Linked DNA regions of Siphonobacter curvatus. The protein of the gene in region 1 interacts with the protein of each later gene in a pairwise test. Links are inferred from orthologs where the notes say so. Each region holds a gene or a part of one and is shown in the gene's direction. Other genes may lie near its edges.

What was found.
Region 2: the proteins of C5O19_RS24225 (region 1) and dnaE interact in binary tests that used the Escherichia coli proteins (3 or more experiments, as listed by UniProt). The link is inferred for Siphonobacter curvatus from one-to-one orthologs.

The regions. Positions count from the first base shown.
Region 1 is NZ_PTRA01000008.1:134,445-147,989, forward strand. Bases 82-3,002 are described here. They hold C5O19_RS24225 (DNA polymerase III subunit gamma/tau), read left to right. Parts: upstream 82-586; coding sequence 587-2,419; downstream 2,420-3,002. Other genes in these bases: C5O19_RS24220 (Uma2 family endonuclease), read left to right, coding at 82-446; C5O19_RS24230 (2-phosphosulfolactate phosphatase), read left to right, coding at 2,528-3,002. Outside these bases: more of C5O19_RS24220, read left to right, coding at 1-81; more of C5O19_RS24230, read left to right, coding at 3,003-3,232; C5O19_RS24235 (hypothetical protein), read left to right, coding at 3,315-4,241; C5O19_RS24240 (hypothetical protein), read left to right, coding at 5,014-5,262; C5O19_RS24245 (LytR/AlgR family response regulator transcription factor), read right to left, coding at 5,361-6,071; C5O19_RS24250 (sensor histidine kinase), read right to left, coding at 6,076-7,152; C5O19_RS24255 (serine hydrolase domain-containing protein), read left to right, coding at 7,422-8,618; bla (class A beta-lactamase, subclass A2), read left to right, coding at 8,784-9,683; C5O19_RS24270 (VOC family protein), read left to right, coding at 10,316-10,720; C5O19_RS24280 (hypothetical protein), read left to right, coding at 11,637-11,936; C5O19_RS26565 (NAD(P)H-binding protein), read right to left, coding at 12,258-12,572; C5O19_RS24290 (acyltransferase family protein), read left to right, coding at 13,270-13,545. UniProt on the Escherichia coli protein: Part of the beta sliding clamp loading complex, which hydrolyzes ATP to load the beta clamp onto primed DNA to form the DNA replication pre-initiation complex.
Region 2 is NZ_PTRA01000001.1:3,681,854-3,698,884, reverse strand. Bases 6,257-10,433 are described here. They hold dnaE (DNA polymerase III subunit alpha), read left to right. Parts: upstream 6,257-6,630; coding sequence 6,631-10,233; downstream 10,234-10,433. Other genes in these bases: C5O19_RS15285 (beta propeller repeat protein), read right to left, coding at 6,257-6,329. Also shown: C5O19_RS15300 (SusD/RagB family nutrient-binding outer membrane lipoprotein), read left to right, coding at 1-614; C5O19_RS15295 (hypothetical protein), read left to right, coding at 631-1,212; putative type IX secretion system sortase PorU2, read right to left, coding at 1,424-4,642; more of C5O19_RS15285, read right to left, coding at 5,160-6,256; C5O19_RS15275 (SH3 domain-containing protein), read left to right, coding at 10,496-11,026; C5O19_RS15270 (DUF3761 domain-containing protein), read left to right, coding at 11,141-11,608; C5O19_RS26290 (family 43 glycosylhydrolase), read left to right, coding at 11,994-13,943; C5O19_RS15260 (BtrH N-terminal domain-containing protein), read right to left, coding at 14,129-15,109; C5O19_RS15255 (hypothetical protein), read right to left, coding at 15,176-15,580; C5O19_RS26165 (hypothetical protein), read right to left, coding at 15,662-16,312; C5O19_RS15245 (helix-turn-helix transcriptional regulator), read left to right, coding at 16,821-17,030; C5O19_RS15240 (HipA N-terminal domain-containing protein), read left to right, coding at 17,027-17,031. UniProt on the Escherichia coli protein: DNA polymerase III is a complex, multichain enzyme responsible for most of the replicative synthesis in bacteria. This DNA polymerase also exhibits 3' to 5' exonuclease activity. The alpha chain is the DNA polymerase catalytic subunit.

The DNA.
Region 1 (13,545 bases):
TCCAAGAGCAGTTAAGCGAACGGGGAAGCGGGCATTGTTTCACGGACGATCAGCGAGTTTTCGTAGCCGACAAGAATTTCTACACGTATCCCGATTTGGCCATTACGGCGGGTGAACCCCAATTTTCGGACGATCAGGTCGATACGCTGCTGAACCCGACGGTATTGATTGAAGTTTCTTCGGCGGGTAGTAGTAATTACGACCGGGGGAGTAAGTTTGAAAACTACCGGAGTCTCGAAAGTCTGCAGGAATATCTGGTGGTGGATTCCCGTCGCATCTATGCCGAGCTATGGCGAAAAAATGAGTCGCAGCACTGGGCTCTGGTACTACAGGCTGAGCACGGTTCGGATATGGTGCACCTGCAATCGATTGATGCGTATCTGCTGATCGATGACGTGTACAACCAGATTGAAAATTTACCGGAAGAAGAATTTACGATCCGGTAATCCTTTTTTCGTAACGCTTTGAGGAACAGAAGGACGGCGGCAAATCTTCGCAAAAAACGGAGCCTTGTCGCCGCTTTTTTTGAGGAACAAGCTGGCCCTTTCCCGAAGGACAAACGAAAATCCGTTCGTAACTTCACGGCATGGAAGATAAGCAGTTTGTGGTTTCGGCACGGAAGTATCGTCCGGTGACATTCGATTCGGTAGTGGGACAGTCGCACATTACAACGACGCTCAAAAACGCCATTCGAACCCATCACCTGGCTCAGGCCTTTTTGTTTTGCGGTCCACGGGGCGTAGGCAAGACGACCTGTGCCCGTATTCTGGCAAAAACGATCAATTGCCTTCGTCTGGACGATCACGTAGAACCCTGCGGGGAATGTGAAAACTGCGTGGCGTTTCAGAACAATGCTTCGCTGAACGTACACGAATTGGATGCGGCCTCCAACAACTCCGTCGAAGACATTCGGAACCTGATCGATCAGGTACGCTATCCGCCCCAGATGGGTAGTAAAAAAGTGTACATCATTGACGAGGTACACATGCTTTCGACGAGTGCCTTTAATGCGTTTCTAAAAACGTTGGAAGAGCCGCCGAGCTACGCCATTTTCATTCTGGCGACGACGGAGAAACACAAAATTCTGCCCACGATTCTGAGTCGTTGTCAGATTTTTGATTTCAACCGGATTCAGATCAAGGATATGGCCGATCACTTGGCCTCGATCGCTCAGCAAGAAGACATTATAGCGGAGTACGATGCTCTGGAGCTGATCGCTCAGAAAGCCGACGGTGGGTTAAGGGACGCTTTGTCGATGTTCGATTTGAACGTTACCTTTTCTAAGGATGGTCAGATTCATTACCACGATGTATTGAATAACCTGCACATTCTGGACTACGATTATTACTTCCGCCTGACTGATGCTTTGTTGGCAGGAAGTGTACCCCAGACCTGGCTCCTGTTCGACGAAATTCTGCGAAAAGGCTTCGACGGACACCAGTTTGTGGTCGGGTTAATCGAGCATTTCCGAAATCTGATGGTCTGTAAAGATCCATCGACGGTACGCTTATTACAAGTTTCTGAATCGGTCCAGAATCGTTACCTCGAACAATCGGCGAAAACCTCGCTGTCGTTCCTACTATCGGCGATGAGCCTGGGCAGTCAGTGCGACATCAATTACAAACAGGCGAAACAGCAACGGCTGCACGTTGAGATTACGCTTTCGAAGATGGCTCACCTGCCTTCCGTACTCAATCTGGCCGGGTTGCCTACGCAGTCCGATACGGAAGAAGCCGAAAAAAAAAAGTCAACTGAACCCGTAACGTCACCCGTAGTTAGCCAAACGGCCGTTACTCCTCCCCCGGTTGTTACGCCGGTCCTTCCTGCTGTCGTAGCAGAAACGCCTGCACCTGAGCCAACCCCTGTGGTTGCTCCCGTAATAGCTCCACCCGTGGTGGCAGAAGTGCCTGCGGAGCCGGTTACGCCTCCACCGCCTGCTCGCCCAGTCAAAGCGATGAACGGTAGTTCCCGGTTGAAGGTGACCATTGACCTGAATAATTTCGAGGAGAAATCAGAAGCTTCTTCGGAACAGAAAGAGGCCATTATTCAACTTCGACAGCCGTATACGGAAGAAGACCTCCACAAGGCCTGGGCAGAATTCGTAGAAATTCGTCGGGGAAAAGGCTCGATGACGGAAGTGGTTATGCTGGATCGTGTTTTCACCCTGGAAGGGCACGTTATTCAGTTAGGGCTGGACAATCCGGTACAACTGGAACTACTCAGCGATTTGAAAACGGACTTGCTGACGTACCTGCGGCAGACGCTAAAGAACGGTCAAATTCAAATTCACGGCTTTCTGGTTGAACATCAAACGAGTCGTCAGCCCTATACGCAGGCCGAAAAATTTAATTATCTCGCTGAGAAAAATCCCGCTCTGCTCGAATTAAAAAATAGTCTGGGATTGGATTTCGACTGGTAAAGTCTGGTTAATCCCGGTATTGTTAGCCAGATGTACCGCTTCCCTCCTAACATTCAGTATCTTTGCCGCCGCGAATTGGAGTAGATGACTCCGCGTGGCCCATCACGAATGAAACAAATAGACGTCTGCCTGACTCCCGAGTTGCTGTATCAGCACAAAATTGATAATGCTATTGTTGTGGTTGTGGATATTTTTCGGGCCACTTCCTGTATGGTTACTGGCTTCGCATATGGCGTACAATCGATTATTCCAGTGGCGAGTATCGATGAGTGTGTTAAACTACGCGATCAGGGCTACTACGCCGCTGCAGAACGCAACGGCATGACTCCCGATGGTTTCGATCTGGATAACTCTCCCTTCAGTTACATGAACGAAAAGTTTGTCGGTTCGACCATTGCCGTAACCACTACAAATGGTACGCTGGCTATTACTAAGTCGCGGGCTGCAGTGAAAGTGATGATTGGGTCATTTCTGAACCTGGAAGCATTAGCAGCCTATCTGCGAACGCAGCAGTACGACGTGCTGGTGCTATGTGCGGGCTGGAAAGGCAAACCCAACCTGGAAGATACCCTGTTTGCCGGAGCGTTGGTGAATCGGTTGCAGAATGACTTCATGATTTCCGAAGACGCCGCTATGATGGCTCAACGCTTGTACGTAGGAGCTCAAAATGATTTACTGGGCTTTGTCGCTAATTCTTCCCACGTACGCCGCCTGCACCGATTAGGCATTCACAAAGACATTTCGTATTGTCTACAACATGACTTGTATGATGTCCTGCCGGTTTTACGGGGCAATCAACTGGTACGGATGTAGTATTCTTATTTTTTTATACCGGACGCAGACAGAAGCTAGCTTCTGTCTGCGTTCTTGTTTCAAACCCCTTCTCCTGTCGTGTATGAGAAAATCCTTTTTATTATTAGTATTGAGCTTACTAGCCTTTACCAGCTTTGCTCAGCAAGTAAAAAAACGTAAGCCGGTCCGTAAGAAAGGAACGGTAACCGTAAAGGCTCCTGCCGCTTCGCAAACCGCTCTGGATGCTCATCCCTTGCAGGCTGGGCAGGCGTTTGCGTATGATGTAGTGAAAGGCACTTTGAGTAAAACAGATGCAGCAGATGCTGAGAAACGCTACGCGGATTCCTATACCCTGACCCTAAACGCCGGAGAGGAAGTACGGCTGGAAGTAGCTTCGGATTGGTACCGCGTTTCCTTTTCCCTGGAAACGCCCGATAAACAAGTAACGACTCAAACGGATCATGAAGAGTTTCCGGGCTTTAGTATCCAGAAACTGAAATATACAGTACCCGCGTCTGGTACGTACACGTTGCGAATCTCCTCAACCGATCCGAACCAGACGGGAGATTATCTGATCCGAAAATACCTGCTTCCGTCGGAATCTGTCTTACCCGCAGAAACGGCGAGTTTCTGTGATCGGATTCACTTTTTGCTAGCCCAGCACCAAGATCATTTTTCGCGGATTAAAGGAAAGAAAACTCGTACGGATAAGAAAGCGGGCATAACGGAACATTACCAGACCGCCTTTGCCTTTCTACCCGGAAAGCCTTCCGAAATTTTATTGGAAACCGAACAGGAAAAAATGAAGTATCAAACGATTCTGGCAGAATTTCCTACGAAAGAACAGGCTTTGCAAGTCCACAAAGAATATATACAGCAAATGAAAACGTGCCTGGATGGCTGGCAAAGTGATGAATTCTCGGGTGAAAAATTTCAGGAATTCAGTATGTCGAGTTATACCGACTTTTTAACCCTAACGTTAAGAGAAGCAGGAAAGAAAAAATATCAGGTTGTACTGGGCTTGGACTAGAGGAGAATTTTGTAAAAGAAAAGCCCTAGTTAGAAGGTTAATAGGAAAATATATTCAAAAAAATACTCTTTTTTACTAACAAATGGTAATAAAATGAAAATAGGGAGGAATAATCCTGTTTTCAGGCTATTCTCTCCCTAACTTTGTCATTCACCGATTAAGTTAAAGGTGTGGGTTAATTCTTGAAAAACCGTTTGGCCTTGCCGGACGGTTTTTTTATTGCAAAGCATCTTGGACGGCGTGGAAGTCGTATGTGACTCCAGCCGCGATCCTTTCCAACGATGACACCTCTTCTAACGGGAGGTATGGGCCCCTGGTGAAGAGGCATGTGTTTGTGTATGACTTTCGAGTAAGCCGCCGATTACTCCCAGGACAATAGCCATAAGCAGTAAATAAATAATCTTTTTCATAACGGAAATAGAGCTACAGATTTTGCCCGTATAAAACAGACAAAGTCTATACGTATTAAAGGTGGGGTTAATTCATTTCCCGTAGCGGCTGGGAATAATGAATATCAGTTATTTACTTTTACAGAAACAGAGTCAATACTGAATGGTAACCGTTTCTAAGAGGGCAGGACGAATACGGATTACCTAACAAAGCACGCATGGAGGCTAAAAAATATTGTTACTATTCGTTATTTGGTATTATTTGCCCGATAAATGGATAAATTTTCTCGATAAATGGAATGCGTAAGCGATAAGGTGGTCGTCCTTTTTAGCTAGCATTTACAAGATCGTCTAAGCAGATTTACAGATAAACGTAACTCGTTATGATACGCAAATTCGAAGTAGGCGAAAAGGTAAAATGGTCTAAAGAGCTGGATATAATCCGGGAAGTATTAGAAAACCGCATGGATCAGGATATGGACCGGGAACTCATTGAAACGAGGGATCTTAGCAGTATTGAAATGACGCCTCGTCCCCGCGTATTTAAAGGAATGGTTCGTTGTGGCTGGAATGACTTACAGGGTAATTGGCAAAGTGGCGTATTTCATCAGGATGAACTTATTTCTGTATGAGGAAGCGATACGGTTATCCTTGATGAGTACCGCTTAAAACTACGCTATTTGTAAAAGAAACTTGCCCCTATCAACTCTGATGAAGGTTAGTTCGATTGCTAAGAATTAAGCTTGCTACTTTCCAGTAATTTATACACGTATTCCTTATAGCTTGCCCCAATCGGAATCTCGATTTTCCCCAGTTGAATCTCGCTGGCGGTATAAGAACTGATCTTATCGGTGTTGATGATAAACGATCGATGTACCCGTAAAAAAGACCTACTCTTTATTTCTGATTCCATGGCCCCAATTTTGTACTTGGCCGTGATGGTATGATCGGGCATGTGAAAGACTAAATAATCCTTAACACTTTCAATGAACAGAATCTGATCTAAGGGCAAACGGTGGATTTTACCCGCAGCACGTACATGCAAAAATGACTGACTGGCTACGGATTCAACCGGATTGACCACTGCTATACGTCTCAGGTAACGGTCTATTGCGTTGATGAATCGATTGAAAGTGATAGGTTTTAGCAAATAGTCCACTACATCCAGGTCATATCCGTCCAGTGCATATTCCCGATAGGCAGTCGTAATAATCACGGCAGGCGGATTTTTTAAGGCTCGGAGAAACTCCAGTCCCGTAAGTTTAGGCATATTAATGTCCAAGAACAAAAGATCCACGGGTGTTGACCGAAGTACCTCCAGGGCTTTAACCGCATTGGGACAGCTGGCTACTACTTCAAAGCTATCCAGATGAGATAAGTGGTTTTTGATTAGGTTGATGGCCAAGGGTTCGTCATCCACCAGAAGACATCGTACTTTCATAGGCTTAGCAATAGTTCCTCAAATTGATTTGTAGCGTAACGTCGAAGTGATTATGCTCGGCTGAAACCAGCAGGCTATGGTCATCCTTATAGACTAACGTCAACTGCTTCCGAATATTCGCCAGTCCAATTCGATCACCGTAAGTTTGGCCCGGCTCCGCTACAAAATCATTGGTAATTTTGAAACGAAAGATTTGATCGCTGAGATCAAGTGCAATATCAATTACCGGATTTTCTAGGTCATCGCTTGTGCCATGCTTAAATGCATTTTCAACCAGAGATAACAGGATCAGCGGTGTAATACGGGCATCTTGGTCGATATAATGAGTAAAGTTGATCCGAAGCCGCTCATCATACCTTAATTTTTCCAGAGCAAGGTAATTTTTAATAAGATTAATCTCTCCGGAAATGGGTACAAATGGCTGATTGCAGCGATACAGTACATGATCTAGTATTCCGGAAAGGTCTGCAATGGATTGAGAAGTTACGGGCGAATTAATCAGAGATAAGGAATAAATATTATTAAGCGTATTGAAAAGAAAATGAGGATTAAGCTGTGCTTTCAAGGCGTATAATTCGGCCTGAGCTTTTTCCTTTTCTAACACTAAACGTCGCTTTTGCCCGATGTACTGATCCTTCATTAACTTGGCAAAAGCGAAAATCCAGGCCATGGAAAAAGACAATGCGAAATAATGCATAACCAGCTTCGGAATATCCGTCATAATCTCCCCGATAGATTCCTGCTTAAAAGGAGGTGTCCTAATCAACGGTTCGACTAAATAAATGACGGCTATCCGGGATAGTACTGAAATTAGATAGCTTCCCGCAAGGAATAAAAGAGGGATCATGTAATAACGATCCGGATTAAGTAACTGAGGAATGATAAGATAGGCTACGAAATAGGAGGCAATCATGGTAACCGTTATGTAGTAACAATGCCGATAAAGAATTTTATCAAGCTCCTCAAACTCCTCGATATCGTAACGATTGAGGAAGATAACAGCAACTAACAGCCAGAATACGATATGGCTCAGCAATCGGTGCGACGAACTATACGCAATGATTTTATCCAGTAGCGACATGCCCAAAAGTAAGTTACTCGAATATAGCAATCAGCTTTCGGCGTTCAACAGAAAATAAGCGACGATGTATGCGGGAAAAGTAACGTCGGTGTGCTTCTATCAACCATTGAGGGTTATTCGTCGTCGTTTAGTCATCGTCTATAAGTACAGCGATTTTTAATACGCTCTCCGTGTTTTCTTTGTCAGCAATAGGTTGGATGGCCACCAGGTAAACGGTTTCCTACCTACGCTAGCTTCTGTGAAAAGAAATGAAATCTTCGAATTACCCCATGAAGTCCTTTCGATTGATCCTCAGCTCAGTACTTTTTCTGCTGTCTTTTGTGCCCGGAACGGGCCAAATTTCAAGTTCTCCATGGACGGCTCATGAGTTGGATTCACTGCTCGAAAAAAAGAGAAAGGAATCCGGGACAGTTGGTCTGGCTGCTGCCATCATCATTCACAGAAAAGTAGTATGGATGAAGGGCTATGGATATGCCGATCTTGAAAAAAAGACACCTTTTACGCCGCATACGGTTATTAACCTCGCTTCGATCAGCAAAACGTTCACCGGCGTTTGTATGATGAAGGCAATCGAAGATAAAAAGCTGTCTTTAGATGAGGATATTAATACTTATCTGCCTTTCAAAGTTATTAATCCTTATTATCCTACGCAGAAGATTACGCTCCGCAACCTGGGTACGCATACGTCAGGTATTACCGACCGAACACCCATTTACGACAGTACGTATTTCTACGGAGGAGATCACCCTACCCCACTGGGAGAATTTTTGAAAAGCTATTTTGATCCTCAGGGGAAGTTTTACGCGAAAGAAAACTTCTTGAACCATAAGCCGGGCTCTTACCGGGAATATTCCAATATAGCCGCTGCCCTAGCGGGCTATATCGTAGAGCAGGCCGTAGGGATGCCTTTGAATGAATACAGCAAACGGTGGATTTTCAAGCCCTTACGAATGAAACAGACCGCTTGGTTTCTTCGGGAAATCGATCCGGCCAGCCATTCCAAGCTGTACGATAACCAGACGGATACGTTAAAATTAATTCCCTGGTACGGGGAAGCTACGTATCCTGACGGGGGTGTCCGGAGTTCGGTAGCGGATTTGTCCCAATTTTTCATTGCCCTCTTGGGCGACGGCTCCTATCAGGGTAAACGAATCCTGCAAAAAACGAGCGTTGAGACCATGCAACGCTACCAGTTTACGCCGGAAAACAAGCCCGTTAATGTGGACCTGAGTAGACTGAATTCCGGAATATTCTGGGCTACCAAAGATAAAGCCACAAAAATTGGCCACGGCGGTACGGATCCCGGTGTAAAAACAGAAATGCTGGCGGATTTGACCAAAGATGTAGCCGTCATTCTCTTTAGCAATACCACGCTGACGGACAAAGCTCTTTTCAAGTACTACTTCGGAATCTACGAGGATCTTTGGACCTATGCCTACGCGTTAAAAGAAAAACAAAGACGATAAGAAGGAATCGCTAGACAGCATTACGCAGGCCTGCTGCCCCATAAGTCTCACCCCTCTAATTATCTACGGCTAGTTATCGTATTTACAGGGATTTTAGATATAAATAATTTATCTTTTCAATCGAATTCTCTTTCCATTCATTTTCTATCTTCATTCATTACACTGATGCGAATCCCCTTCTTACTAGTTTTTGGCTTATTCTTTACGCTGTCACAACTGCAGGCCCAGGTAAAGCCCTTGCAGACCCAAATTGAACAACTCCTCCAAGGCAAAAAAGCAACCGTTGGGGTGGGTATCTACGATTTTAATACCAAGCAGACCGTATTCCTCAATGGCGATACACACTTGCCGATGCAGAGTGTGTATAAGTTTCATGTGGCGTTAACTGTACTCAAGGAAGTCGATAAAGGACGGTTCAAACTTGATCAAAAGATGCACGTGAAAAAGAGTGACATCGTACCCGGTTTGCACAGTCCGATGGGAGAAGATCATCCGAACGCTGATATAGATCTGCCCTTGTCTGAGATCATCCGCTATATGGTCGCTGAGAGCGACGGCAGTGCCTGCGATTACCTCTTTAGGCTGCTGGGTGGCCCTACGAACGTCAATACCTTTATTCACCAGTTGGGTATTAAAGAAGTGGCTATTCGAGAGACAGAAGAAACCATGCAGGCGAAGGGAAACTGGGACGTTCAGTATACCAACTGGACCACACCGGCGGCGATGCTCGATCTACTGAAGTTATTTTATCAGCAAAAAATTCTTTCGAAGGGTAGTCATGATTTCTTATGGAAAGTAATGACCGGAACGGTTACGGGTGAAAATCGACTCAAGAAATTACTGCCTGCGGGTACCTTAGTGACTCACAAGACGGGCACCTCGGGTACGAACAAGGAAGGAATGATGGGTGCGGTTAATGATGTCGGCTTTATTGCCTTACCCAACGGCAAACACATCGCCATTAGTGTATTCGTAGCGAACTCAACGGAAGGCATTGACAAAAATGAACAAATCATAGCTGACATTGCTAAGTTGGCCTATGATCATTTTGCTAAATCGAAGTAGGGGTCAGGGCAAGTACAGCTTTTCTAGGAAAATCACTCTGACCGCTAGGTACAGGCTTTCAAAGCCTGTACCTAGCGGTGTTGCTTTAAAAGGGTCATTCCAACATTTAAAGCAACTTTAGGGTCTATACGCTAACCAATCACTCTGTACCTATGAGAACTTCCGTTTGGTTCGTCGGTTTGCTAGCCTTTACTCTAATCACCTGTTCAAAAGATAAAGCGGAAGTTCTCGGGCCCAGTAGGTGTGTGGCTGTTCAGTATAAGCTACCTTATTGCCCGGTCAGGGCTTCAATCGTTGACTTTCTAGAACCTCAGCCGGGCATGCCTAATCCATATCCCGAAAGGGGTAATGTGGTGTATGGAGCCGCAGTGCTTGATCTTCCAGACGAATTCAAAAAGACCGATACTATCTTCTATTTGACGTATCATTACGATCCTGTACGAGAGAAACGAGAAAATGCGGAGGCTATTGAATACTGTCCAATGAACATCGGTCTCGTCCTTTAATTGTTAGTGAATCAGCTTCCTGGCAACCGTGTCAATAAATACGGCTGCCAGTACTCTTTCTACTATGAAAGGGTACGTGTTAGTAGATACTCTCCGGTAGCTTGATACGTTTATGACTCCTCTGGTATGAACCAACGCATTGCTCACCTGACACTAGTGGTCCGCGATTACGATGAGGCCATTGACTTTTACACGCGTAAGCTAGGCTTCACCTTACTGGAAGATACGAAGCTAAGCGAGACCAAACGCTGGGTGATTGTAGCTCCCAAAGGCGATGGTTCCTGTGCTCTACTGCTAGCCAAAGCAGACGGTACCACTCAGGAAAGCCGTATTGGCAATCAAACCGGGGGACGCGTGTTTCTCTTCCTCTACACGGATGATTTCGAAAGGGATTATCGGGCATTCCAGCAAGCGGGTATCCGGTTCATTAGGCCCCCGAAAGAGGAAAATTACGGCAAGGTTGCTGTTTTTGAAGATGTATACGGCAACCGCTGGGATCTGCTTGAACCCAAGCAAACAAGCCTCAAATGAAGATAGGGAAGAGGCCAAGTCGTTTGCTAAGGGCTCCCGTTAGCCCATCAGAAGACCTCTCATCCCTTTGCCTGGTTAACCGCATTAGAAAGTGTATTAATTTGAGGTTCAAACGAATGAAACGATGACCTCGATTCTTACTTCCTGCTCGTACAACCCAGCTAGCCTCCAGCAGCGTTCTAATGATCAGTTATTGACCCGAAAAGCTAAAATGCAACAAATAAGTCTTCTTATGATCCTACTGGTAGCCATAATTGCTGGGTTGGCTTTTGTACTGGAATCCTACTTGGTAGCCGTGACCAGTTGGGCGATAATTCCGACCTTGATGGATTATACCAAAAAGCGTAAGGCCCTTTGGAAGGAGTTGCAAAATCGTAGCCTACGGAACTAGCTAGTAGAAAGGGCTTTTAGCAAACGAACTGGGAGAAAGAGGCCGACTGAACTGTCTTTTTAGGTACGTTTTACTAGTAATGTTCAGGAGGGTGTACGTTGTATAACGGTTGATTATACAACGTACACCCTCCTGAACATTACTTCCGAAACGGCATAAGAATCCATCACCAGCTAACAAAAGCTCGTAATAGGTTAGCCTCTTTTTGCTATAAGGCGGCTCGTAGCCGATTCAATTAATGCTAACACATTTTCGTAGGCCGTTAGCGACTCTAGGGGCTTATCGCGGGAAAATATCCGCTCCCAGGAAAAGCATTACGTAGGTTCTAGCTCTGATACTTATAAACTTTTTTACTTGACTGAGAATGGAATGTCTTACTAGTCTTTGTGACACCCGAAAGGCCCTATAGATAAATCTTTTATGAAAGCAATATTGAATTGAAGCATTTCAGAAGAGCAACCAAGCTTAGTAGAGTCGGGTTTATCTAGCTCTATCTTTGAGAGTGTATAACTAAACAATACCTCAATGGGACGTTTAAATCTGGCCTGTGATGCAGGCTCCTTGACTATTTTTGAACCCGGCCTCGAAGGGGTGCCCAGTGAAGTGGACTTTGTAGAGATTCAAGTAGAAGACTTTGAATTGTCTACTGATGCCGGATTGACCTTAAGCCTTATCGTGAACCGGGAAGATGAAGACGAAACCAGTGGTGAAATCGTAGCACATCTAGAAACGCCTCAAATCATCCACCTACGGAATTATTTGAACGCCTATTTACAGATACAGGGCCTAGAAAAAGGCCAAGCCTCTGAAGAGGATCAACTTTAACCTGAGTAGTACCAGCACGAAGATGAGAAAACGAAGGAAGCTCGGCGAATGCCGGGCTTTTTTCGTCTAGAAGGTTGCTTTGGAATACCTCAGAAGTGACGCAAGTATTCGTCAAACAAAATCTTCTCTGCCGTAAACGATGACGCCAGACGATGTCTCCCTAACCTTGATACGTTTTCCGAACGCTTCTCCCCCCTTCCACTTACTCGCAGATAGCCTTCTAAAGCACCGATATTACTTCGATCAATCAACCAGCAGCGGTACCAAAACGTAATGTCTTGCCGAGTTTCATGGACGCCCTATGCACTAATGACAATTAGTTTAAGTCAGCCGCAATCGTAAGAACCTTTTGAAGGGTGTTAGATAAGAAAGTCTCAGGGTTCGCAAAGAACTCCAGGGAAAGTCAGAGTATCTTGAAATATTAAGGGTACTTAGTACAGCGTCACAACCTTGCATCGCATTCCTAAGAACTTCCGGATCAAGAACTTCACTTTCAAATACGATAAGAGTAGAATGAATCAGCTTTAATTTTCGTTGCTTCCTCACCACCACATTGACCCAAATTCCTGCGTCCAGAATTTGTCTAAGGACTTCTCTCCCGGTTCGATCAGTGGCTCCTAGTAGTAATATTTTCATACGAAAAGGTGGAGGGGAGGAACACTTGTATTAATACACGTGAAGATAACTTTGATTTCTACTAAGCTATTGGGCCAGTGGTAAACTCATTTTTAATAGCAGCAAGCTCTCTTTCTTGTAACCTATCATAGGGTAGCGAAGGTCTAATGGGACTACTAGAGCCAAGGGCTATTCGCTTCGTTCATGGGTAACGGTTAGTGTATTCGCTTAATCAAAAAGCCCATCTGCCGTCGCAGATGGGCTTTATAAAGACCTATCTACCGTCGTAGGTAGGCCTTAGTAGACGTCATCGGTCGTCAAAGCCGCCACTCTTCTGACCGATTCAGTGATGTAAAATTGCCGGTTTATTGGCAATAGATAAGTACGTATTCGGATAAAGGAACGGTTTGCCGATGGACAGATTATTTTTCTACCTGGAAGGTCATTTACAGTGTTTTCTGCTTGTAATCAGACTATTAAAGCAGTATAGAGTTCCCGTTAATTGTATTGACGCTTATGGAGGCGTTCTGCATCTTCAGGCTAACAGCCCTACGCGAAAGTAGTATCTCATCTAACTAGAGCTGAAGTAAGACAAATCCCCGAAGTACGGAATTGTAAAAGCGATTATTATGACTCTTTATGGCAATATTGTGGACGTGTTAGAGCCTAAGGCTTATGTAATTAAAACATTCAGAGACCTAATCTATTTTCTCGTTTTATGCCATCAGATTCTACTTCACTATCGGTAGGGAAGATTCCGTCAAAAATTTATTACCTGGATTACGACAAGATACTTCTAACGGCCCTAGTCATTCTGCACCATATTGCCATTACCTATGGTGCTCCTGGCGGGTGGTATTACCAGCAGCCGACTACTCAGGTTTGGGCCAAAGTGGGACTGGCCCTATTTGTCGCTACGAACCAATCCTTTTTCATGGGTCTATTCTTTCTGCTTTCTTCCTACTTTATTGAACCCTCTTACCAAAGGAAAGGA
Region 2 (17,031 bases), on another replicon or contig:
TATTGCGGACGGCTTTTGGACTGTATCCGGCGGGTGGTTTGTACGACAACAACGCCGGGACGGGTGTATTTCTGGGTGCTGGTGCGGGTGGTGCCGGCATTCAACCCATCCTGATGCGTTCATTCGTGGATTTCATGCTGGCTGAATCAGCCCTGACGCTGGGCACGACGGGATCGGCAAAATCGCTGTTACAGTCGGCTATTGAAAAGTCCATGACCGATGTGCGAAGCTTTGCTTTGAGTACTACGGAAGGGGGGAAGATTACAGCCTTTGAAACAGATAACAAGATTGTCTGGGCTGATGAAGTGAGCAAGTACGTTGCCAAAGTCATGGCCAGTTACGACGCGGCCACAACGGATGATGCTCGCCTCAACATCATTGCTACTGAATATTGGCTGGCTTTATACGGCAACGGCATCGAGGCCTACAACATGTATCGCCGTACGGGTAAACCCGCCAACCTGCAACCCGCACTGGATGCTAATCCGGGAACGTTCCCCCGTTCGCTGTACTATCCCACTTCCTACATCACGCGAAACGCCAATGCCAAGCAAAAGTCCAGTATTGGCCAACCCGTCTTCTGGGATACGAATCCAGCTAATTTGTTGAAATAATTAACTGCTAAAACCGATGATCTCTTTAAAATATATACTTGGATTTTCCCTGTTGATGCTGGCTCTGCTAGCCTGTAAAACGGAAATGATCGATCGACTGGATGCTGCTGATATGGAGAACGGAGGGTATGTGCGGACGGTGAGACCTTATCCGGTATTGTCGGGGACATTTTCGTTCAATAAAGCGGCCTTCGCCACAACCGCGATGCGTTTCACGGCCGAAGCCATTACGCCTGACAAAGGAGCCTTGTTTGCTTCGTACGATCTGACGGTGGCCTTTGTTGACAACACCAAAACCAATGGCGGAAATGCCTCGGTCAATGCCACTGCTTTGAAATCCATTCCAGCCTCGGCGTTCACGAAAAACGATACGACGGGCTATCCCCGCAGTATCATTTCGGTCAGTGCTACCGAAGCGATCACGGCCTTGAAGCTGCCGACGGATAGTGTCAATGCGGGGGATTACTTCGAGCTACGGGGCACCATGAAACTAACGACGGGGCAGAGCTTCTCTAGTACGAATTCTGGCGTTAACATTACGGGAGGTGCTTTTTATAGTTCTCCGTTTTATTACCGGGTGAACGTCGTTCAGAAGTAAAACACCAACGCTTTACCGCTGGGTAAGCGTTGGTAGACTGGTTCCGAAACACGGGTTAGATTGCATCGGTCGTTTCTAAATCAAATGGATTTTGAAAGGCTGTACTGAGCACGCTTCCAGGCCCGCACGGCAGTCGCCAGGACAAGTCTTCGCGTATAAAACAAGAGCCCCGCCGAACAGCGGGGCTCTTGTTCTGTGTGAAATAAAGCCCTTAGTGAGCTACGACAATCTTCTGCTTTTGAATGGCCGTACCGTCGTTGACTTGTAAGTGGTAGAGGCCATTGGTTAAACTCTGGGTAGGAATAGTAACCGTACCATTTTGAAGTTCGCCCTTCCACACCGCTTGTCCCATGGGGCTATACAGAACGGCTTTGACAGCAGTAGCCGTTCTGCCGGCATTTTCTTTAATACGGATGGTAACATCCGCATCCGCTGGACTTGGGTAGGCAACCAATCCATAGGTTGGAGCCAAGCTGAGAGCAATGATTTTGCTGTAATGATCCGGCTCTGAGGCTTCATCGATTTTCAGGCGATAATAGCTATTGCCAACCTGGAGTTTCGTATCGTAGAACGTATACAACGCTGAAGAAGTATTTTGCGAGGGCGTGAAGCCGATACTAAACCAGTTTTTCCCGTCTACACTTTTTTCTACGCCATAACCTACGATGTTTTTCTCGTCGGTTACTTTCCAGGATAGTACGCCTACGTTCTCGGGGATAGTAGTCACATCCATACCGGTAAAGTTTTTACCAGTACTGGATTCAACCTGTCCTCTGAAATAGATTAAACTAACGGGCAGCGGAGCATCAATCACGTAGTCAAAGCCTAATTGGTTGTTACTCTTCGTCACTTCATCAATGGTATTTTCTGCGTCAATCACGGCGTTGATTTGATTATTAGTAACCGCATTGGATGTATTCTTTACATCGAAATAAAGCGTATCACGATACCGGACTGGATTGAATGTAAGCGTGCCCAGGTCGGTGGTAGTACTCGCAGAACCGGTACTGGCCGTTCGTTTCAATGAAACTTTAACAGGAGAACCAGAGACGGTTCCTAGGTTACTAACGGCTACACCCAGCTTGAAATTTCCCGTTGAGGTACTTCCTGATTCTACAAACAGACTACCCGCGTCAAAAGCCAGATCAGGCTTAGTTAAGGGGAAGGGAACAATGGCCGGGTCACCCTGCAGGTTAAACTCCTGGGCGTGTCCTACGGTCATTTTATTGTTCGGGTTGTCCGATACGTAGCGAGTGGTCGTAGCTACCAGCACATCGCCAAATGATTTATTGAGGTACGTGGAGCTTGAAAGATTTTGGAACAGAAGGCTGGAATAGCGATCCAGATAACTCGGCCATCCCAAAAACGAAGAACCTAGGAATACGATAGCTCCCCGATCGGGTGTATTGACCCAGTTGGTACCAACGGTCTGAATATTGTCATTCGAGAAGATGTTCCCCGCTTCGCAGCCATTCACAAACATAATCGGGTATTTACCCTTGTTGTTGAAGTTGCTGTTCGTCGCCAATCCAATGTCAATGTCCGTATAGCCGGGACCCGAGTGACCGAAAAAGGTAATCATACTTAGTCCCGCATTCACTTCTTTTGAAACGTCAAAGAACTCTACATTCGCGGTGGTTTGCTTGGAAAGAATCTTCGGATTGCCGCCCAAAGGTGCGTTTTTAACGGTATTGGAATAATTAGCAGCAAAATTTCTAAACGTAGGAATTTCGTAGGAAAACTCACGCCCCCCACTCAGGTTCAGAAAATTCTTCCGCCACAGGGCTACGGGTTGACTTTCGTACTCTTTTACCTTGTTTAAATACGCGTATACTTCATCCGAAGTGGTCGTATTCAATCGACCCACTGAAAGTGCGGGTACGTTAGCTGGCTTGCCGTTGATTCCCATGACGAGCAGCCAATCCGAACCTGGCCAGCCGCCCGTAGGTACTAAGTTTACATCATTCATCGCCTCACTGGTGCCCAAAATGAGTCGGAAGTATTGCGGAGCAATAGCCTTTCCAATCAGAAATAAATGCTTCGCAGGTCCTGACTTAGCCATATAGTCAGCAAAACGGCGAATAGCCAAAGGACTATTTTCACCATAGTTAAACAGGTTGGAAATTAACTCCATATCTACTACTAGGGGCCGATAGCTACCACCCTGACTAGATGCCCGGTAAGTGGCATAGTCATTGGCTGCTTGTTGCAATGACTTATGGGTGAGGATAAGATAGTTATAGTCAGCCGGAGTAATGGAACGAAACGTAACTCGTTCAATTCTGGATACGTTACTTACTGATCGATTGACCCAGAGATTCCGCGTCTGCTGCGTATTGCCTACAACAGCTTCGAGTGTGCTGCCTGAAAGAGTACTCGTGATTCGCTGAATATTGTTTAAGTCCGTAACGTCATAGACTTGATCCTGGCCGGTAGCATTACTAAACTGGAACAGGGAAGTGCCTGAAGCATTGGGTCGTGAATGAATGGACTTACCGATAGTAACCTGATTTAAATCTAACGTTTGCGAATAATTCAATTTAAAGTAGACTACCGCATTAGAACCAGCTTTTGAAGTTACTCGTACTGCCGCATTCGTAGTACTTAGGTTTGCCCACTCCAAAGGCTTGGCGGTATTGCTCAACTGTACATTGGCAAACGAAACCGTAGTAACGGAAGAGTTGCCAACGCTAAGATCAATCTGGTGACTACCTTTATTTACTCCATAAAAAGAAGCTTCTAGGCTGGGAGCAGGGCCTTCTAGGTAGGGATTGCTAACCGCTAGCGAATAATCTCTCCCGTTTGTTACTTTAATATAAGTATCCAAATACCCTTTCCCGGCACTGAATTCACTCACAGAAATTCCTTGTTGGTAATCCTGAAAACCGTTTGAGGCATCAAAGGAGGCACCGACTTCAAACGTACTCTTATAAGCAGTCACACTCTGTTCCAGGTGATACTTTTCTGCCACTAGGCCACCTTTGGCAAGCGTAGAGCTAGCTACCCGTTTCCCTTTGGCTCCTTGACTGACGGTCAGGAAGTAATAAGAGTTATCCGTGAATAAACTCACGTAGGGGTTGGTTTGCGATTCCTTGGGTACGTACAGCTCAGCATCCCGAGAGCCGTCGTTACCTACCCCAAAGAACTCAATGTAATCGCTGCCATCCAATCTGCCATCACCTTCACCTGCAACGGTAATCGCTTGTTCAACGCCTCGTCTGAACACCTGAATCTGTTGAGGGTTGGCAGACAGATCAAAACCAGCGTTTTGTAACTCGGCGTAGGTGATCCGGTATATTCCTTTCTGAGTGACCGGAATTTTGAAATACGTTTGTTGGTAATTAATCCATTCATTACCACTCTGTTGGGCGAAGGATGGTTTCGTTACGCATAACAAAAGAAGAAAGAGTAAATAGTAAAGTTTTTTCATATAGATGAAAGATAAAGGGATACGCTACTAGATCAGAGAGTGGTTTTTATGGGTTTGGAGTGGGGAATTTGAATGAGTAAAAAGAGCTGTTTTCATGAAAATGAGTAAAATGACTGTCAACTATCAATTGAGCCAGGCTGTATTAACAATACTATCGATGTACTTTAAACTCTATATTCGCTAGAATGAGGTAAATGCAACAAACGCTTCTACAAATGTGGTGATATCTAACAGGTAAGTAATTGGCTTATAGTGAATAAAATTTTTGATACCCTCCTGGACTTTCCGACCGTTAACCATGGAAAGACGGAACAAGCCAAGTCTACCATTACCTAACGGTACGAGGTATAGGCTAAAAGTATAAAAAAAAATCTTATAGTTTGTTAAGAATGAGTTAAGTGGTAAAAATTTCGATGGATTGGTCAAAAGAAGGATGAAACGTCATTAAAAATAAATAAAAAATCCCTGAAAATAAGCATGAGTCTATTTCAGGGAAGTAAAACAGTACTAGGAAAGGTTAGGAGCGTCTGATCTTATAAACGCGGTAGGTTGACCATTCGGTACTAGTGACAGATAAGTATAAATAGCCAGTTTGGGCTTCTGTATGGCTTATGAGGTGGATGGCATAGCGGGAGCCATCGTACTCCAGGAACTTGTGCCAGTTAAGTCCGTCATCATCCGTATACATGATCAAACATTTCGTAGATCTCCCGATTCCGCAAAATAACGAAGCCCAGATTTCCGTATGGGTTGCCGTTTTTAGGTACGTCATATTCATAATCGGACACCGACGGTAAGGGTCTGGAATGATCAGACTCTGGTAGCGTTTCCCGTCAGTGGTGGAAACCAGGAAGTTAGTACCTCCCATATAGTCCGAACCTAAAAACATCCTTTTACTGCCATCAAGCATGGATGTATAGCCTCCTTTGAACAGGTGTAGATGAGTTACCATCTTCCAGCCCTGATTACGCTTGAACCGATTCAGTTGATCGTAGCAAGACAACGAAGAGTTAATCCACAGTTTCTTGTGGTTATCCCCGTCGGTCATGATCAGCGATTGTAGCAGCGTGCTGTACTTGAGTACGTGTACGTGTTTGTTAACCCCCCGTTCATGCAGTGAGCGTATCTGCTGCCAGGTTAGTCCTTGATCTTTTGAATGATAAAAATACGCCAGACTTTGCCACCGCGTTTGTTGCCAGATGGAACCGTATTCGCCAATGAACAATTCACCCGAAGGCAATTCGGCGATCCCGTTGTTGAACAGAAACCAGCTAATAGGACTGCTCAACTGGAGTACCCGCTGAAACGAAATGCCCTGGTTATTACTCCTGAAAATGCAGCCGCCCGAGGCGATCAAAATAACATTAGCCTGCGTAATGTAGAGACTTTTGATTTCTTCATCGAAGGTACTAACCACCTTAGCCTGCGTAGCACCGGCGGTTTTATGATAAAGCTGATGCTTTTCACGTTGCGAAACGCACCAGTACTCAAGGGAGGGCGTAATAAGGCAAAAAAGCCAGTCGGCAGAAGTTTCTTCTAGTTCGTGTAGAAGTGATTCCGGGTCGGAAGTCCGTTGAATGATTCCTTCTTCGATGACTGTATGAGGTGTACGAGAGCTAAAGGCAAGGTACTTTTTACGACGGTTAAGTTTTAGTACATGAGCCACTTCCCAAACAATAAAAGACATCAACTCCACCATTTTGCCAGTGTAATAAATATCCTTACAAAAGGAAAAGAGGTGCTTGCTTAAATGTATGGGATGTTTAAGCGACAATGAAGCATACTTGGATGATAAAGCCATGAATTTATATCAATATAGGTTCTAATAAGTGATATCTATTTAGTTATCCACCGGTATTGATATTGGTTATCACGCATGATTAAACTTTCACGGAAAAACGTCTCCCGCTGGAACCTAACTTGCCCTCCTACGTTTTTCATCGTATCTTCAAGTTTGATTTTGTTGTAGGATAGAGAGCCCCGTTACTATGCATTTTTCCCATCTTCACTGCCATACCAAATTTTCCCTGCTCGATGGTGCCGCTGACATTGGCGGTATGTTCAAGAAAGCCAAGGCGGACGGACATTCGGCAGTAGCCATTACCGACCACGGTAATATGTTCGGCGTGTTCAAATTCGTGGCCGAAGCCGGAAAACACGGGGTAAAACCTATTGTAGGCTGTGAATTTTACGTGGTACAGGATCGGCATGAGCGGAAGTTTACCAAGGAAAAGAAAGACGTTCGGTATCACCAGCTGATGCTGGCTAAGAATGAAACGGGCTACCGAAATCTGGTCAAACTCTGCTCGCTGGGCTTTATTGAAGGCATGTACGGCAAGTACCCTCGTATCGATAAAACCCTGATCGAGCAATACCACGAAGGCCTCATTGCCACGACCTGCTGTATTGGAGCCAGCGTACCGAAAGCCATTCTGCGGAAGGGCGAAGAGGAAGGTGAAAAGGAGTTTCTGTGGTGGTTGAATATCTTCGGCGAAGACTTCTACGTCGAACTGCAGGATCACGAAATCCCCGATCAGAAGCGGGTCAATGAGGTGCTACTCAAGTTTGCCCGCAAGCATAACGTAAAGGTGATTGTTTCCAACGATAGTCACTACGTAGATCAGCAGGATGCCAACGCCCACGACATTTTGCTGTGCGTCAACACCGGTGAAAAGCAGAGTACGCCCTCGGCCAAGGACTTCTCGGATGACGAGGCCATGCCCCGCGGCTCGCGGTTTGCCTTTTACAACGATCAGTTTTATTTCAAGACAAAGAACGAAATGTTGCAGGTCTGGGGACACATTCCCGAAGGCCTGGACAATACCCAGGAGATTGTCGATAAGTGTTTCGATCCGAAACTGAAGAAAGACATTCTGCTGCCCAACTTCCCCATTCCCAACGAATTCAAGGTACACGCCGATGATACCCTGAACCAGTGGGAATACCTGCGTCACCTGACGTTTGAAGGAGCCCGCCAACGCTACGAAACCATCTCGCCCGAAGCCGAGGAACGCCTCAACTTCGAGCTGCATACCATCAAAACGATGGGCTTCGCCGGGTACTTCCTGATTGTAATGGACTTCATCAAGGCGGGGCGCGACATTGGCGTATTCGTCGGACCGGGCCGGGGCTCGGCGGCGGGTTCAGCGGTGGCGTACTGCATCGGGATTACGAACATTGATCCGATTAAGTACAATCTGCTGTTCGAGCGTTTCCTGAACCCTGACCGGAAATCCATGCCCGATATTGATACGGACTTTGACGATGCCGGTCGTCAGAAAGTCATTGATTACGTCGTCGAAAAATACGGTCGTAATCAGGTAGCCCAGATTGTGAGTTACACGGGGATGAAAGCCAAATCGGCCATTAAAGACGTAGGCAGGGTACTGGATTTACCGCTGGATGAGACGAATATCCTGACTAAACTGATTCCGGAAAAACCCCTGGATCTGAACCTGCAACGCGTCCTGCTGGCTCCCATCGACGGACCCGGCGGCGTGAAGGATAAAGAAGGCTGGGGCGGCGAGGAGATTCAGAATATCCAGAAGTTGCGGGATACGATGAAATCCAATACCGTCGCCGGAAAGGTGCTAACCGAAGCCCTGAAACTGGAAGGTTCCGTTCGGGGTACGGGTATCCACGCGGCGGGGATCATCATTGCTCCGATGGATTTGACGGAGATTATTCCCGTGTGTACCTCGAAAGATTCGGACTGGTTTATTACCCAGTTTGAAGGGAAAGTAATTGAGGATGCCGGGGTAATCAAGATGGACTTTTTGGGATTGTCCACGCTGACGATCCTGAAAAACGCTCTGGCTCTGATTAAGCAAAACCACGGCGTTGAGATTGATCTGGATACCTTACCGCTGGATGACGCCAAGACCTACGAGCTATTCCAACGCGGTGAAACCTACGCGATCTTCCAGTACGAAAGTCCGGGGATGCAGAAGTACATGAAGGAACTAAAACCCACGCGGTTTGAGGACCTTATTGCCATGAACGCCCTGTACCGACCCGGCCCAATTCAGTACATTCCTGAATTTATTGATCGGAAACACGGACGTAAACCCGTTGTGTATGACCTTCCCGAAATGGAAGAATACCTGGCCGATACCTACGGAATCACGGTGTACCAGGAGCAGGTAATGTTGCTGTCGCAGAAACTGGCGGGCTTCTCCAAAGGGGACGCCGACGTACTGCGGAAGGCCATGGGTAAGAAAGACCGGGCGACGCTGGATAAGATGAAGGGCAAATTCATGGAAGGAGCCGTAGCCAAAGGCCTGGATGCCAAAAAACTCGAAAAGGTCTGGACCGACTGGGAAGCCTTCGCTCAGTACGCCTTCAACAAGTCGCATTCGACCTGTTACGCGTTCGTAGCCTACCAAACAGCCTACCTGAAGGCCCACTATCCGGAAGAGTACATGGCGGCCAACTTAACCAACGAGCTGGGCGACATCAAAAAGATTACGCTCTTCATGGAGGAAACCCGCCGGATGGGTCTCGACGTATTAGGCCCTGACGTGAACGAATCCATCAAGGAATTCAACGTTAATAAGAAGAAGCAGATTCGGTTTGGCCTGGGTGGAATCAAGGGTACGGGCGATGCGGCCGTGGATAGCATCATTCAGGAACGAAATGCCAATGGTCCGTACCAGGATATTTTTGATTTCGTTACGCGGATCAACCTGCGTACGGTGAACAAGAAAACGCTGGAATCGCTGGCCTACGCCGGTGCCTTCGACAGCTTTGGCATTAACCGGGCGGCGTTTTTTGCCGATACGGGAACGGGTACGTTTATTGAAACACTGATTCGATACGCCAACAAACACCACGAAGAAAAAGCCGCCGCTCAGGTGTCCCTTTTCGGAGCGATGAGTGGGGGCGGCGGAGCCAACATGATGGCTCCCCGCGTACCGTCGACGGAGCCCTGGGCCCGGATGATCGAACTCAACCAGGAACGCGATGTGATTGGCGTATACATTTCCGGTCACCCGCTGGATGAGTTCCGGATTGAGCTGGATAACTTCTGCGATATTACGCTCGACCGTTTCCGCGATTCGGAAGAGGAAAAAAACTGGTACAACCGCGACGTCCGCATTGCCGGAATCGTGACCAAGTATCAGGAACGATACGCCAAGAATGGTAATCCCTTCTGTCTGTTTACGATTGAAGATTACGCCGGAAGCATGGAACTGGCCCTGTTTGGCGACGATTACGTCAAAATGGGTCAGTATGTAGCCCAGGATCGTTTCCTGTACATTCGGGGAAAACTACAACCCAGCTGGCGGAACCAGGGCCAGTACGAGTTCAAGGCGACCCAGATTCAGCTTCTGCCCGAAGTACGGGAGAAGATGTGTAAGCAGTTGAGTCTGGAGATTAACTTACAGGAAGTCAGCGGCGAATTGGTAGCCAGTCTGAGCGAGTTGTTCAAGCAGAATCCGGGCACCTGTAACTTATTCGTGAAACTCAAAGACTCGGAAAGTCCGGTAGAAGTAACGCTGCAAAGTCGCTTTAATAAAATCAACGTTTCGAATGATTTGATTAAGGGGTTGGAGCAGTTGGTGGGAAAGAACAGTTTTCGGTTGAATTAAGTGTTTTTAGTATAAAGGAAAGACCCACTGGCTTTGGTTGGTGGGTCTTTTTGTTTAAGCTACTTTTTGATTGCTGTTCATTGTGTTGCTTAACCTAAACGCCTATAAAGCAAGGGATCCTCAAAAAGAGGAAAAAAATAAATTTTGGTTTTTGATAACCTTATGTTGTTGATATCTATACTCTATAAATGAACTGAATTCTTAAGAATATAATCTTATAAGGACTTTTGTACAAAACCCTCACTTTTACCTTAACATTTTTATGAAAGCATTTTCTCTTGTTTTTTATTTATCGTTCTTTTTTTTGACTACTAATGCACAGACACATGTCTCAAAAAGATGTGGCAGTTGTCATAAGCCAGTATCTGCAAATTCAAGAGTAGGCCAAAGATGCCCGCATTGTGGTGTCAAATGGGGCTATGAAAATGAATCCCGTAGTACAGACATACCAAACCGATCTAATAATACCACATATCCAAAATCTTTATCTGATTATATTGAAGAGGAAAAAAGAAAGTCAGATTATTATCCTTCTACAAATTATGATTACCCTTACAGTTCGGGTAGCTCTAGTTATAATTCCTCAGATTTTACATATGAACAATCAACCGTTGTAAGAAGAAGCAATCTACGCTCAGCTCCTTCAACAGATTCTGAGGTACTAGGGATACTTCCCAAAAATGCTAGTATAGTTATAACGAAATTTTTAAGCGATTGGGTTAAGGTAGAATATAGAGATTCTAATTTCAACCTGTATATCGGTTGGCTATACAGAAGTAACGTTGTATATTAATTAATTTCTGCCGTTTCACCGTTTTCACCGTTGTTGGTGTTTAGCGTAGCGTCACTAAACGGTGAAAACGGTGAACGTAATTCAAGATTACGAAGATTTTTATGCAAATAAATTATGAAAAAATATCTATTGCACCTTATACTTTTCGTTTGTTCACTAACAACTTTTGGGCAAAGTTATAAATACGCTTCGGCTAACTTAAATCTTAGAAGTGGACCTGATAGTTTTTATCCAGTACTTGCCATAATCCCAGCAGGTACTAGTGTAGAAATGGCTGAGAATTGTGATTGCAGTTGGATCAAAGTTCACTATCAAGGTAATATAGGATTTGTTAGCCTTAAATACCTTACGAATCAGCCATTAGTCAATAAGCAAGCCCCAACTACTTCAAAAGTCAGAGGAAAAGTAAGTTCAAATAAGAAATACTACACTAATTCTTCAGGAGAAAGAGTTCAATCTCCGACATATTATCATTCATTGCCCATAGGAGCAACTGCTTTATGTAGGGATGGAACCTACAGTTTTAGCCGAAGTAGAAGGGGTACTTGTTCACACCACGGAGGTGTGGCTAAATGGTTGTAAGGTTCAAGGCTTGTATCACAACTGTTCAAGATGCTGGGCTCTGTCGCCGTTGTTGGTGTTTAGCGTAGCGTCACCAACAACGGCAGGGGTGACGTTATACTAAATACTAACAGCGAAATTCTTACGATTGATAGCTCCGCAATGAGTATGAATCACTCGTTTCAACATACGAGTAGAGGATTCTCCAGAAATGCAGATTCGTCGTAAAGCAACGGATACCTAGCATCACCGCCCCAAGCTCCAGCAAAAGTGAGGCCCGCACTCCATGAGCCCAGATGAATGATGACAACTTCTCGGACAAGGAAATCTTTCACAGAAGCTTACATCTTTGCCTGAATAAAAACCCGGTAAACCTCTTTCTTTCGTATCATACTTAGCTTCTCAAATGATTTTACGTAACCGAGTACTGACTGTCCTCTTCGTCCTGCTAGGCAGTGTATCCGCTTTTACTCAAACCAAGAAGCATTCATCGCCTTTTGAAGGGTACCTATTTGCTTACTTCGAGGGGTCGGGTGACCCGCTTAAGCAGGAGCAATTACGCCTGGGCATCAGCAGGGATGCTATTCACTGGTATGCTTTAAACAATAATCAGCCTATACTTGCCTCCAGTGACATCTCGCAAACGGGTGGAATTCGGGATCCGCATTTGTTACGGGGGGAGGATGGACATACCTTTTACCTGACGGCGACCGATATGTTCGTCGGAAAAAATGGTTGGGGCAGCAATCCGGGGATTGTCCTGTTGCGATCCACTAATCTGGTGGATTGGACGCACCAAAGTATCGATTTAGCCAAAACCTATCCGCAGACGTTTGGGAAGGTACAATGGGTATGGGCTCCGCAAACCATTTATGATCCACAGGCCAAAAAGTATCTGATTTACTTCACCGTACGTTTCAAAGACGATGCCAAGCTTGATTTTTATTCCGCCTACGCTAATACGGATTTCACGGGCTTTGAAGCAGAGCCCAAACTGATGTTCCGGGCCAAGTACGGGGCTATTGACGGCGATATTGTATACAAAGACGGTACCTACCATCTCTTCTTCAAGGGGAATACCAAAGATGAGAACGGGAAAGAAATTAAAAATGGCATTCAACAGGCCACGTCGAAGTCGCTGAGCGGACCCTGGGTGGAGGATTTTAAGTACTTGGATGCGTATTCGGATAAAAAGATTGTAGTAGAAGGGTCCAGTGTCTTCAAACGCAATGATTCGGATGAGTATATCCTGATGTATGACCTGTACACCAACCTGCGGTATGAGTTTCAGCGGAGCACCGATTTGTACCAGTTTACGGATAAACCCGAGTCCTTTACCAAAAACTTTAATCCCCGGCACGGCAGTGTCATCGGCATTACCCGCGAAGAAGCCCGCCGCCTGCAGGCGAAATGGGGCGGGGTTCCCAACGACTTACTACAACCCGTCGAGGCTTCCGACCGCTACACCTTCACCTCCAAAGGAAACCCCATCATCACGCATGCGTATACGGCTGATCCGGCGGCTCTGGTGAAAGGGGATACCCTGTGGTTATTTGCGGGCCATGATTTCGCGGGTGGACAAAGTGGGTATAAAATGAAAGACTGGCTGGTGTATTCAACTACGGATCTACAAACGTGGACCCAGTATCCCGTGTCCTTACAAATAACGGATTTCCCCTGGGCGAAGAGTGGAGATGCGTACGCGGGTCAGGTCATTGAAAGAAACGGGAAATATTATTGGTACATCAGCACGAATTGGTCGGGTATTGGCGTAGCAGTAGCCGATCGACCGGAGGGCCCTTACAAAGATGCCTTGGGCAAACCCTTGCTTACCAACAAGGATTGTTTCGCCTCTTCCCATTCCTGGGCCTGTATTGACCCTACGGTGTATATCGATGCCAAGGATCAGGCCTGGCTTTTCTGGGGCAATCGCGAATGCTATTATGCCCGGCTCAAGAAAAATATGATTGAAATCGAAGGAGAAATTAAACGAGTTCAGTTCCCCGGTTTCGATTTTACAGAAGCTCCCTGGATTCACACACATAAAGGCAAATACTACCTGAGTTACGCGACGGGTTTCCCGGAGAAAATTGCGTATGCCGTGGCCGATGCAATCGAAGGTCCTTACGAATACAAAGGCATTCTCAATGAAATTGCCGGCAATAGTAATACCAACCACCAGGCGATTGTTCAGCATAAAGGGCAATGGTACTTCATCTATCACAACGGCGGTATTCAAACCGATGGCAGTAGCTTTAGCCGCTCGATATGCATTGATAAACTACAGTATAACAAAAACGGGACCTTGAAACGAGTCGTGATGACTAGCGAAGGCGTTACGAATACGTCTAAATGAGTTTTAAAAAACGATTACAGAAAGGATTAATAAGCCAAGCGACCTAAATCAATTATGACTTAGTAGGATCGATTTAGGTCGTTTGGCTTAAACGTAAATAATCTAATTACGTATCACGTAAAAGCAATGCTATAAACACCTCCGCTAAGGCCCATGACACAGTCACAAGCGAACAGGATGTTAGACTAAATTTCTGACAATTTTTGCATCACAGTCCTTTCTTTCGTTGAGAGTTGTACTAAAAGGCTAGTTGCTTGTTCAACATACGTTCGATCTTGGGTTTTACTGACTTGTAAAAACAAATTTGAAATTTCCGTCCAAGTGGTAGCAATGTCAATGAATTCTTCGTGTGCCTGTTTGAGGATGTCAAGTTTCAAGAGGTCGTAACTTTCTCGTAAAAAGTCTCTGTACAAATTTCTGAATAAAGCTCCCCCTGTTCCTGCTTTCTCCATAAGTATAGCACAGGCCTTAAATTCTTTTTCAATAGCATCACTTGTATCATACCATTCTTGTATTCCTTTGCTTGCTTTTAAAATTCCTTTGTAAGCGATATTATTGATGGGTGGATTTACATAATCAGTCGCATTAGCACGAATAGCGGTAAGAATGGTATTTTTTAGATCATAGCTTTCGCTGGTCTTGTTTAGCGTGTAATACAAGTTTTTCGAAGACATGGGTCCTTTTTCGTTTCTTGCTAGAGCTAAACTTTCCAAACTTGTTTTTACTTGTATACCTTGTTGTTGGGTATCTATCAAAAATGCTGTTTCAGGATCGTAATCATATATTGCAACATAGTGCCCTGCGAAATGAAATGGATTCGAGAAATATTCTAAATGATAACAATCCAGTTTTAGCCCAACCACTTTTCCGCTGTCGATCAGTTGTTTTACGTTAGTCCAAGCCTTTTGAGTGGAAGACGTTTCTTTACTTATTAATTCAAGATTTAAGTTTTTGGCAATATTTTGGGTCAGTAAATCAGTTTTAATTCGTCCTCCCATGAAAGGGAAGTCCATGGTTTTCATATTCCAAAAAATGAAACCAAGTCCTTGCCCTATCCCAAATAGCATGGGTTCAGAAAGCTCAATATCAAGTTGATACAATAAAGTCCCCGTTGCCGTTGTTTCACAATGTTGCCCGTAAAATGGTTTTAAATTTTCTATTCTCATTTTATAGTTTTCTAATCATTAACGCCTGCTTTTTATTCATTTCAAACGTATTTGACACGGAATTAACTAAAATAAAGGAACAATCTGACGCTCAATCATAGTAAATCTTTGGAAATGATTATAGATGGTTGGAACATCAAAATTAGGTTCTAAAACTAACCACCAAGTTCGGTTGTCCTTTTGTAAAGTTACAGCTGCTAGAAAATACATGGTCTTTATTTCCTCCAAAGTCTTTTCCTCTGAAGTATTCATATAAGACTGATGGATGAGCTGATAAAGTCTATCCATAATAGAAGCGTAGTCAAGAACGAAAGCTTCTAGGAGCTTAATCTGGGCAGATAAGTCCGCTTGAGCGTGATCCGTACCGATGCTTAGCTCGACTTGATGGGTGGGTGAAATATGGTCGACGACAGCCATCCATAACTGTTCACGCGGATGGTAATGGAATGTTCCGAAGGGTTCTATACGCATAGGGTAAGAGGGGTTAAACCCTATTTAATGCATGTGTAATGGATCTGACCATACCAGTGCTAGGGACTGAGTCAAAGCCATTTATTTAACGAAGTAATGAATTTCCAAATAGCGTTTACCGCTTTGTTTCGGCGTTGATCGTTCCAGGACATCCGTAGTTAATACCTGATCTTTATCCGACGAAGTAGGAAATTGTTTCCAGATGCCGCCCACCATCAGCTTTTGTTGGGGCAGTTTTACTGAACGTTTACTGTGAGCAATCCGGATTTTATCGGTCGTATGCTCGTCGGTAATTTCGTAAATGTCGTATACATCAAGGATGGGAACCAGCATAAAAGTTTTTCCAATGGGAATCAATACAAAGCCTTCCAGAGCTGATTTCAAGGTATTGGGTTTAGGTGTTCCCGTAACAATAATACTGGAAGAAGAATGCTCTTTAATTGCTTCCGAAACGGTTAGCTGCAGCGGTTTATAGTTCTGATAATGTCGTTGCAGTCGATCGTCCAGTTTTGATAATACCTCTGCTTTTGCTTTTTCGTCCAATCGGGAAAGGGCCATTTCTAGAAAGAGAATCATTTTCTGTTTCGTAAGAAATACACCCGATACTTTAGACAATTCGGCCGGGGTAATGACCTCATCTTGAGCCTCGGTGAAAAGGTTGTAAAATCGACCACCATTGTCTAGCTCCCGCATCGCTTCCTCAAGGCTGGTGTAGGGTTTGATTTCTTCCATCGAATGATTACTGGGTCTTGGTTATAGTAAATAGAAGCCTTCGCAAAGCGTGTGAGCTGTTCCACTCGTAAAGAAAAACCAAGGATACCGATCATGCGTGTTTTTTCGGATGAATGGCCCTTGGTACCGATCAATTGTAACAGTGGCATAGTAAAAGGTACTCTCCGGCGTCATTCCGGGACTTACATTTTAACCCGTTGTGTGGATTGGAAGTAAAAAAGGAAAGAGTCAACTAGGGAAAAAAATTGTACACGCTACTGAAAAAACAACAATAGCCCTCTAAATCTTTTGAAACAAGGTTTAGGGCTTTAATCCGCACAACGGGTAATTCCACCTATAGGTAAATGCTTTAACTAAGCGCCTAGGTTTTCATGAATCACCCTATGAGCTCCTAGGATCAATATATTATAACCGATCGGGTATACTATAGTATATATGTCGCATTGTTATACCCGATCGGTTATATGTTCAATAAAACTTCTTTATTTTGTACCTGAAAGGGTATACTATGGACTTAGCATCATTTATAAAACGCAAACGTAAATCTGTACATTTAACCCAACCTGAATTGGCTGAAAAAGCGGGTGTAGGATTACGCTTCATTCGGGAGCTAGAACAGGGCAAACAGACGTTGCGATTGGACAAGGTTAATCAGGTACTTCAATTATTTGGATATGAAGCAGGGCCAGTGCTTATGAATCGAGAGCAGGAGTCATGAG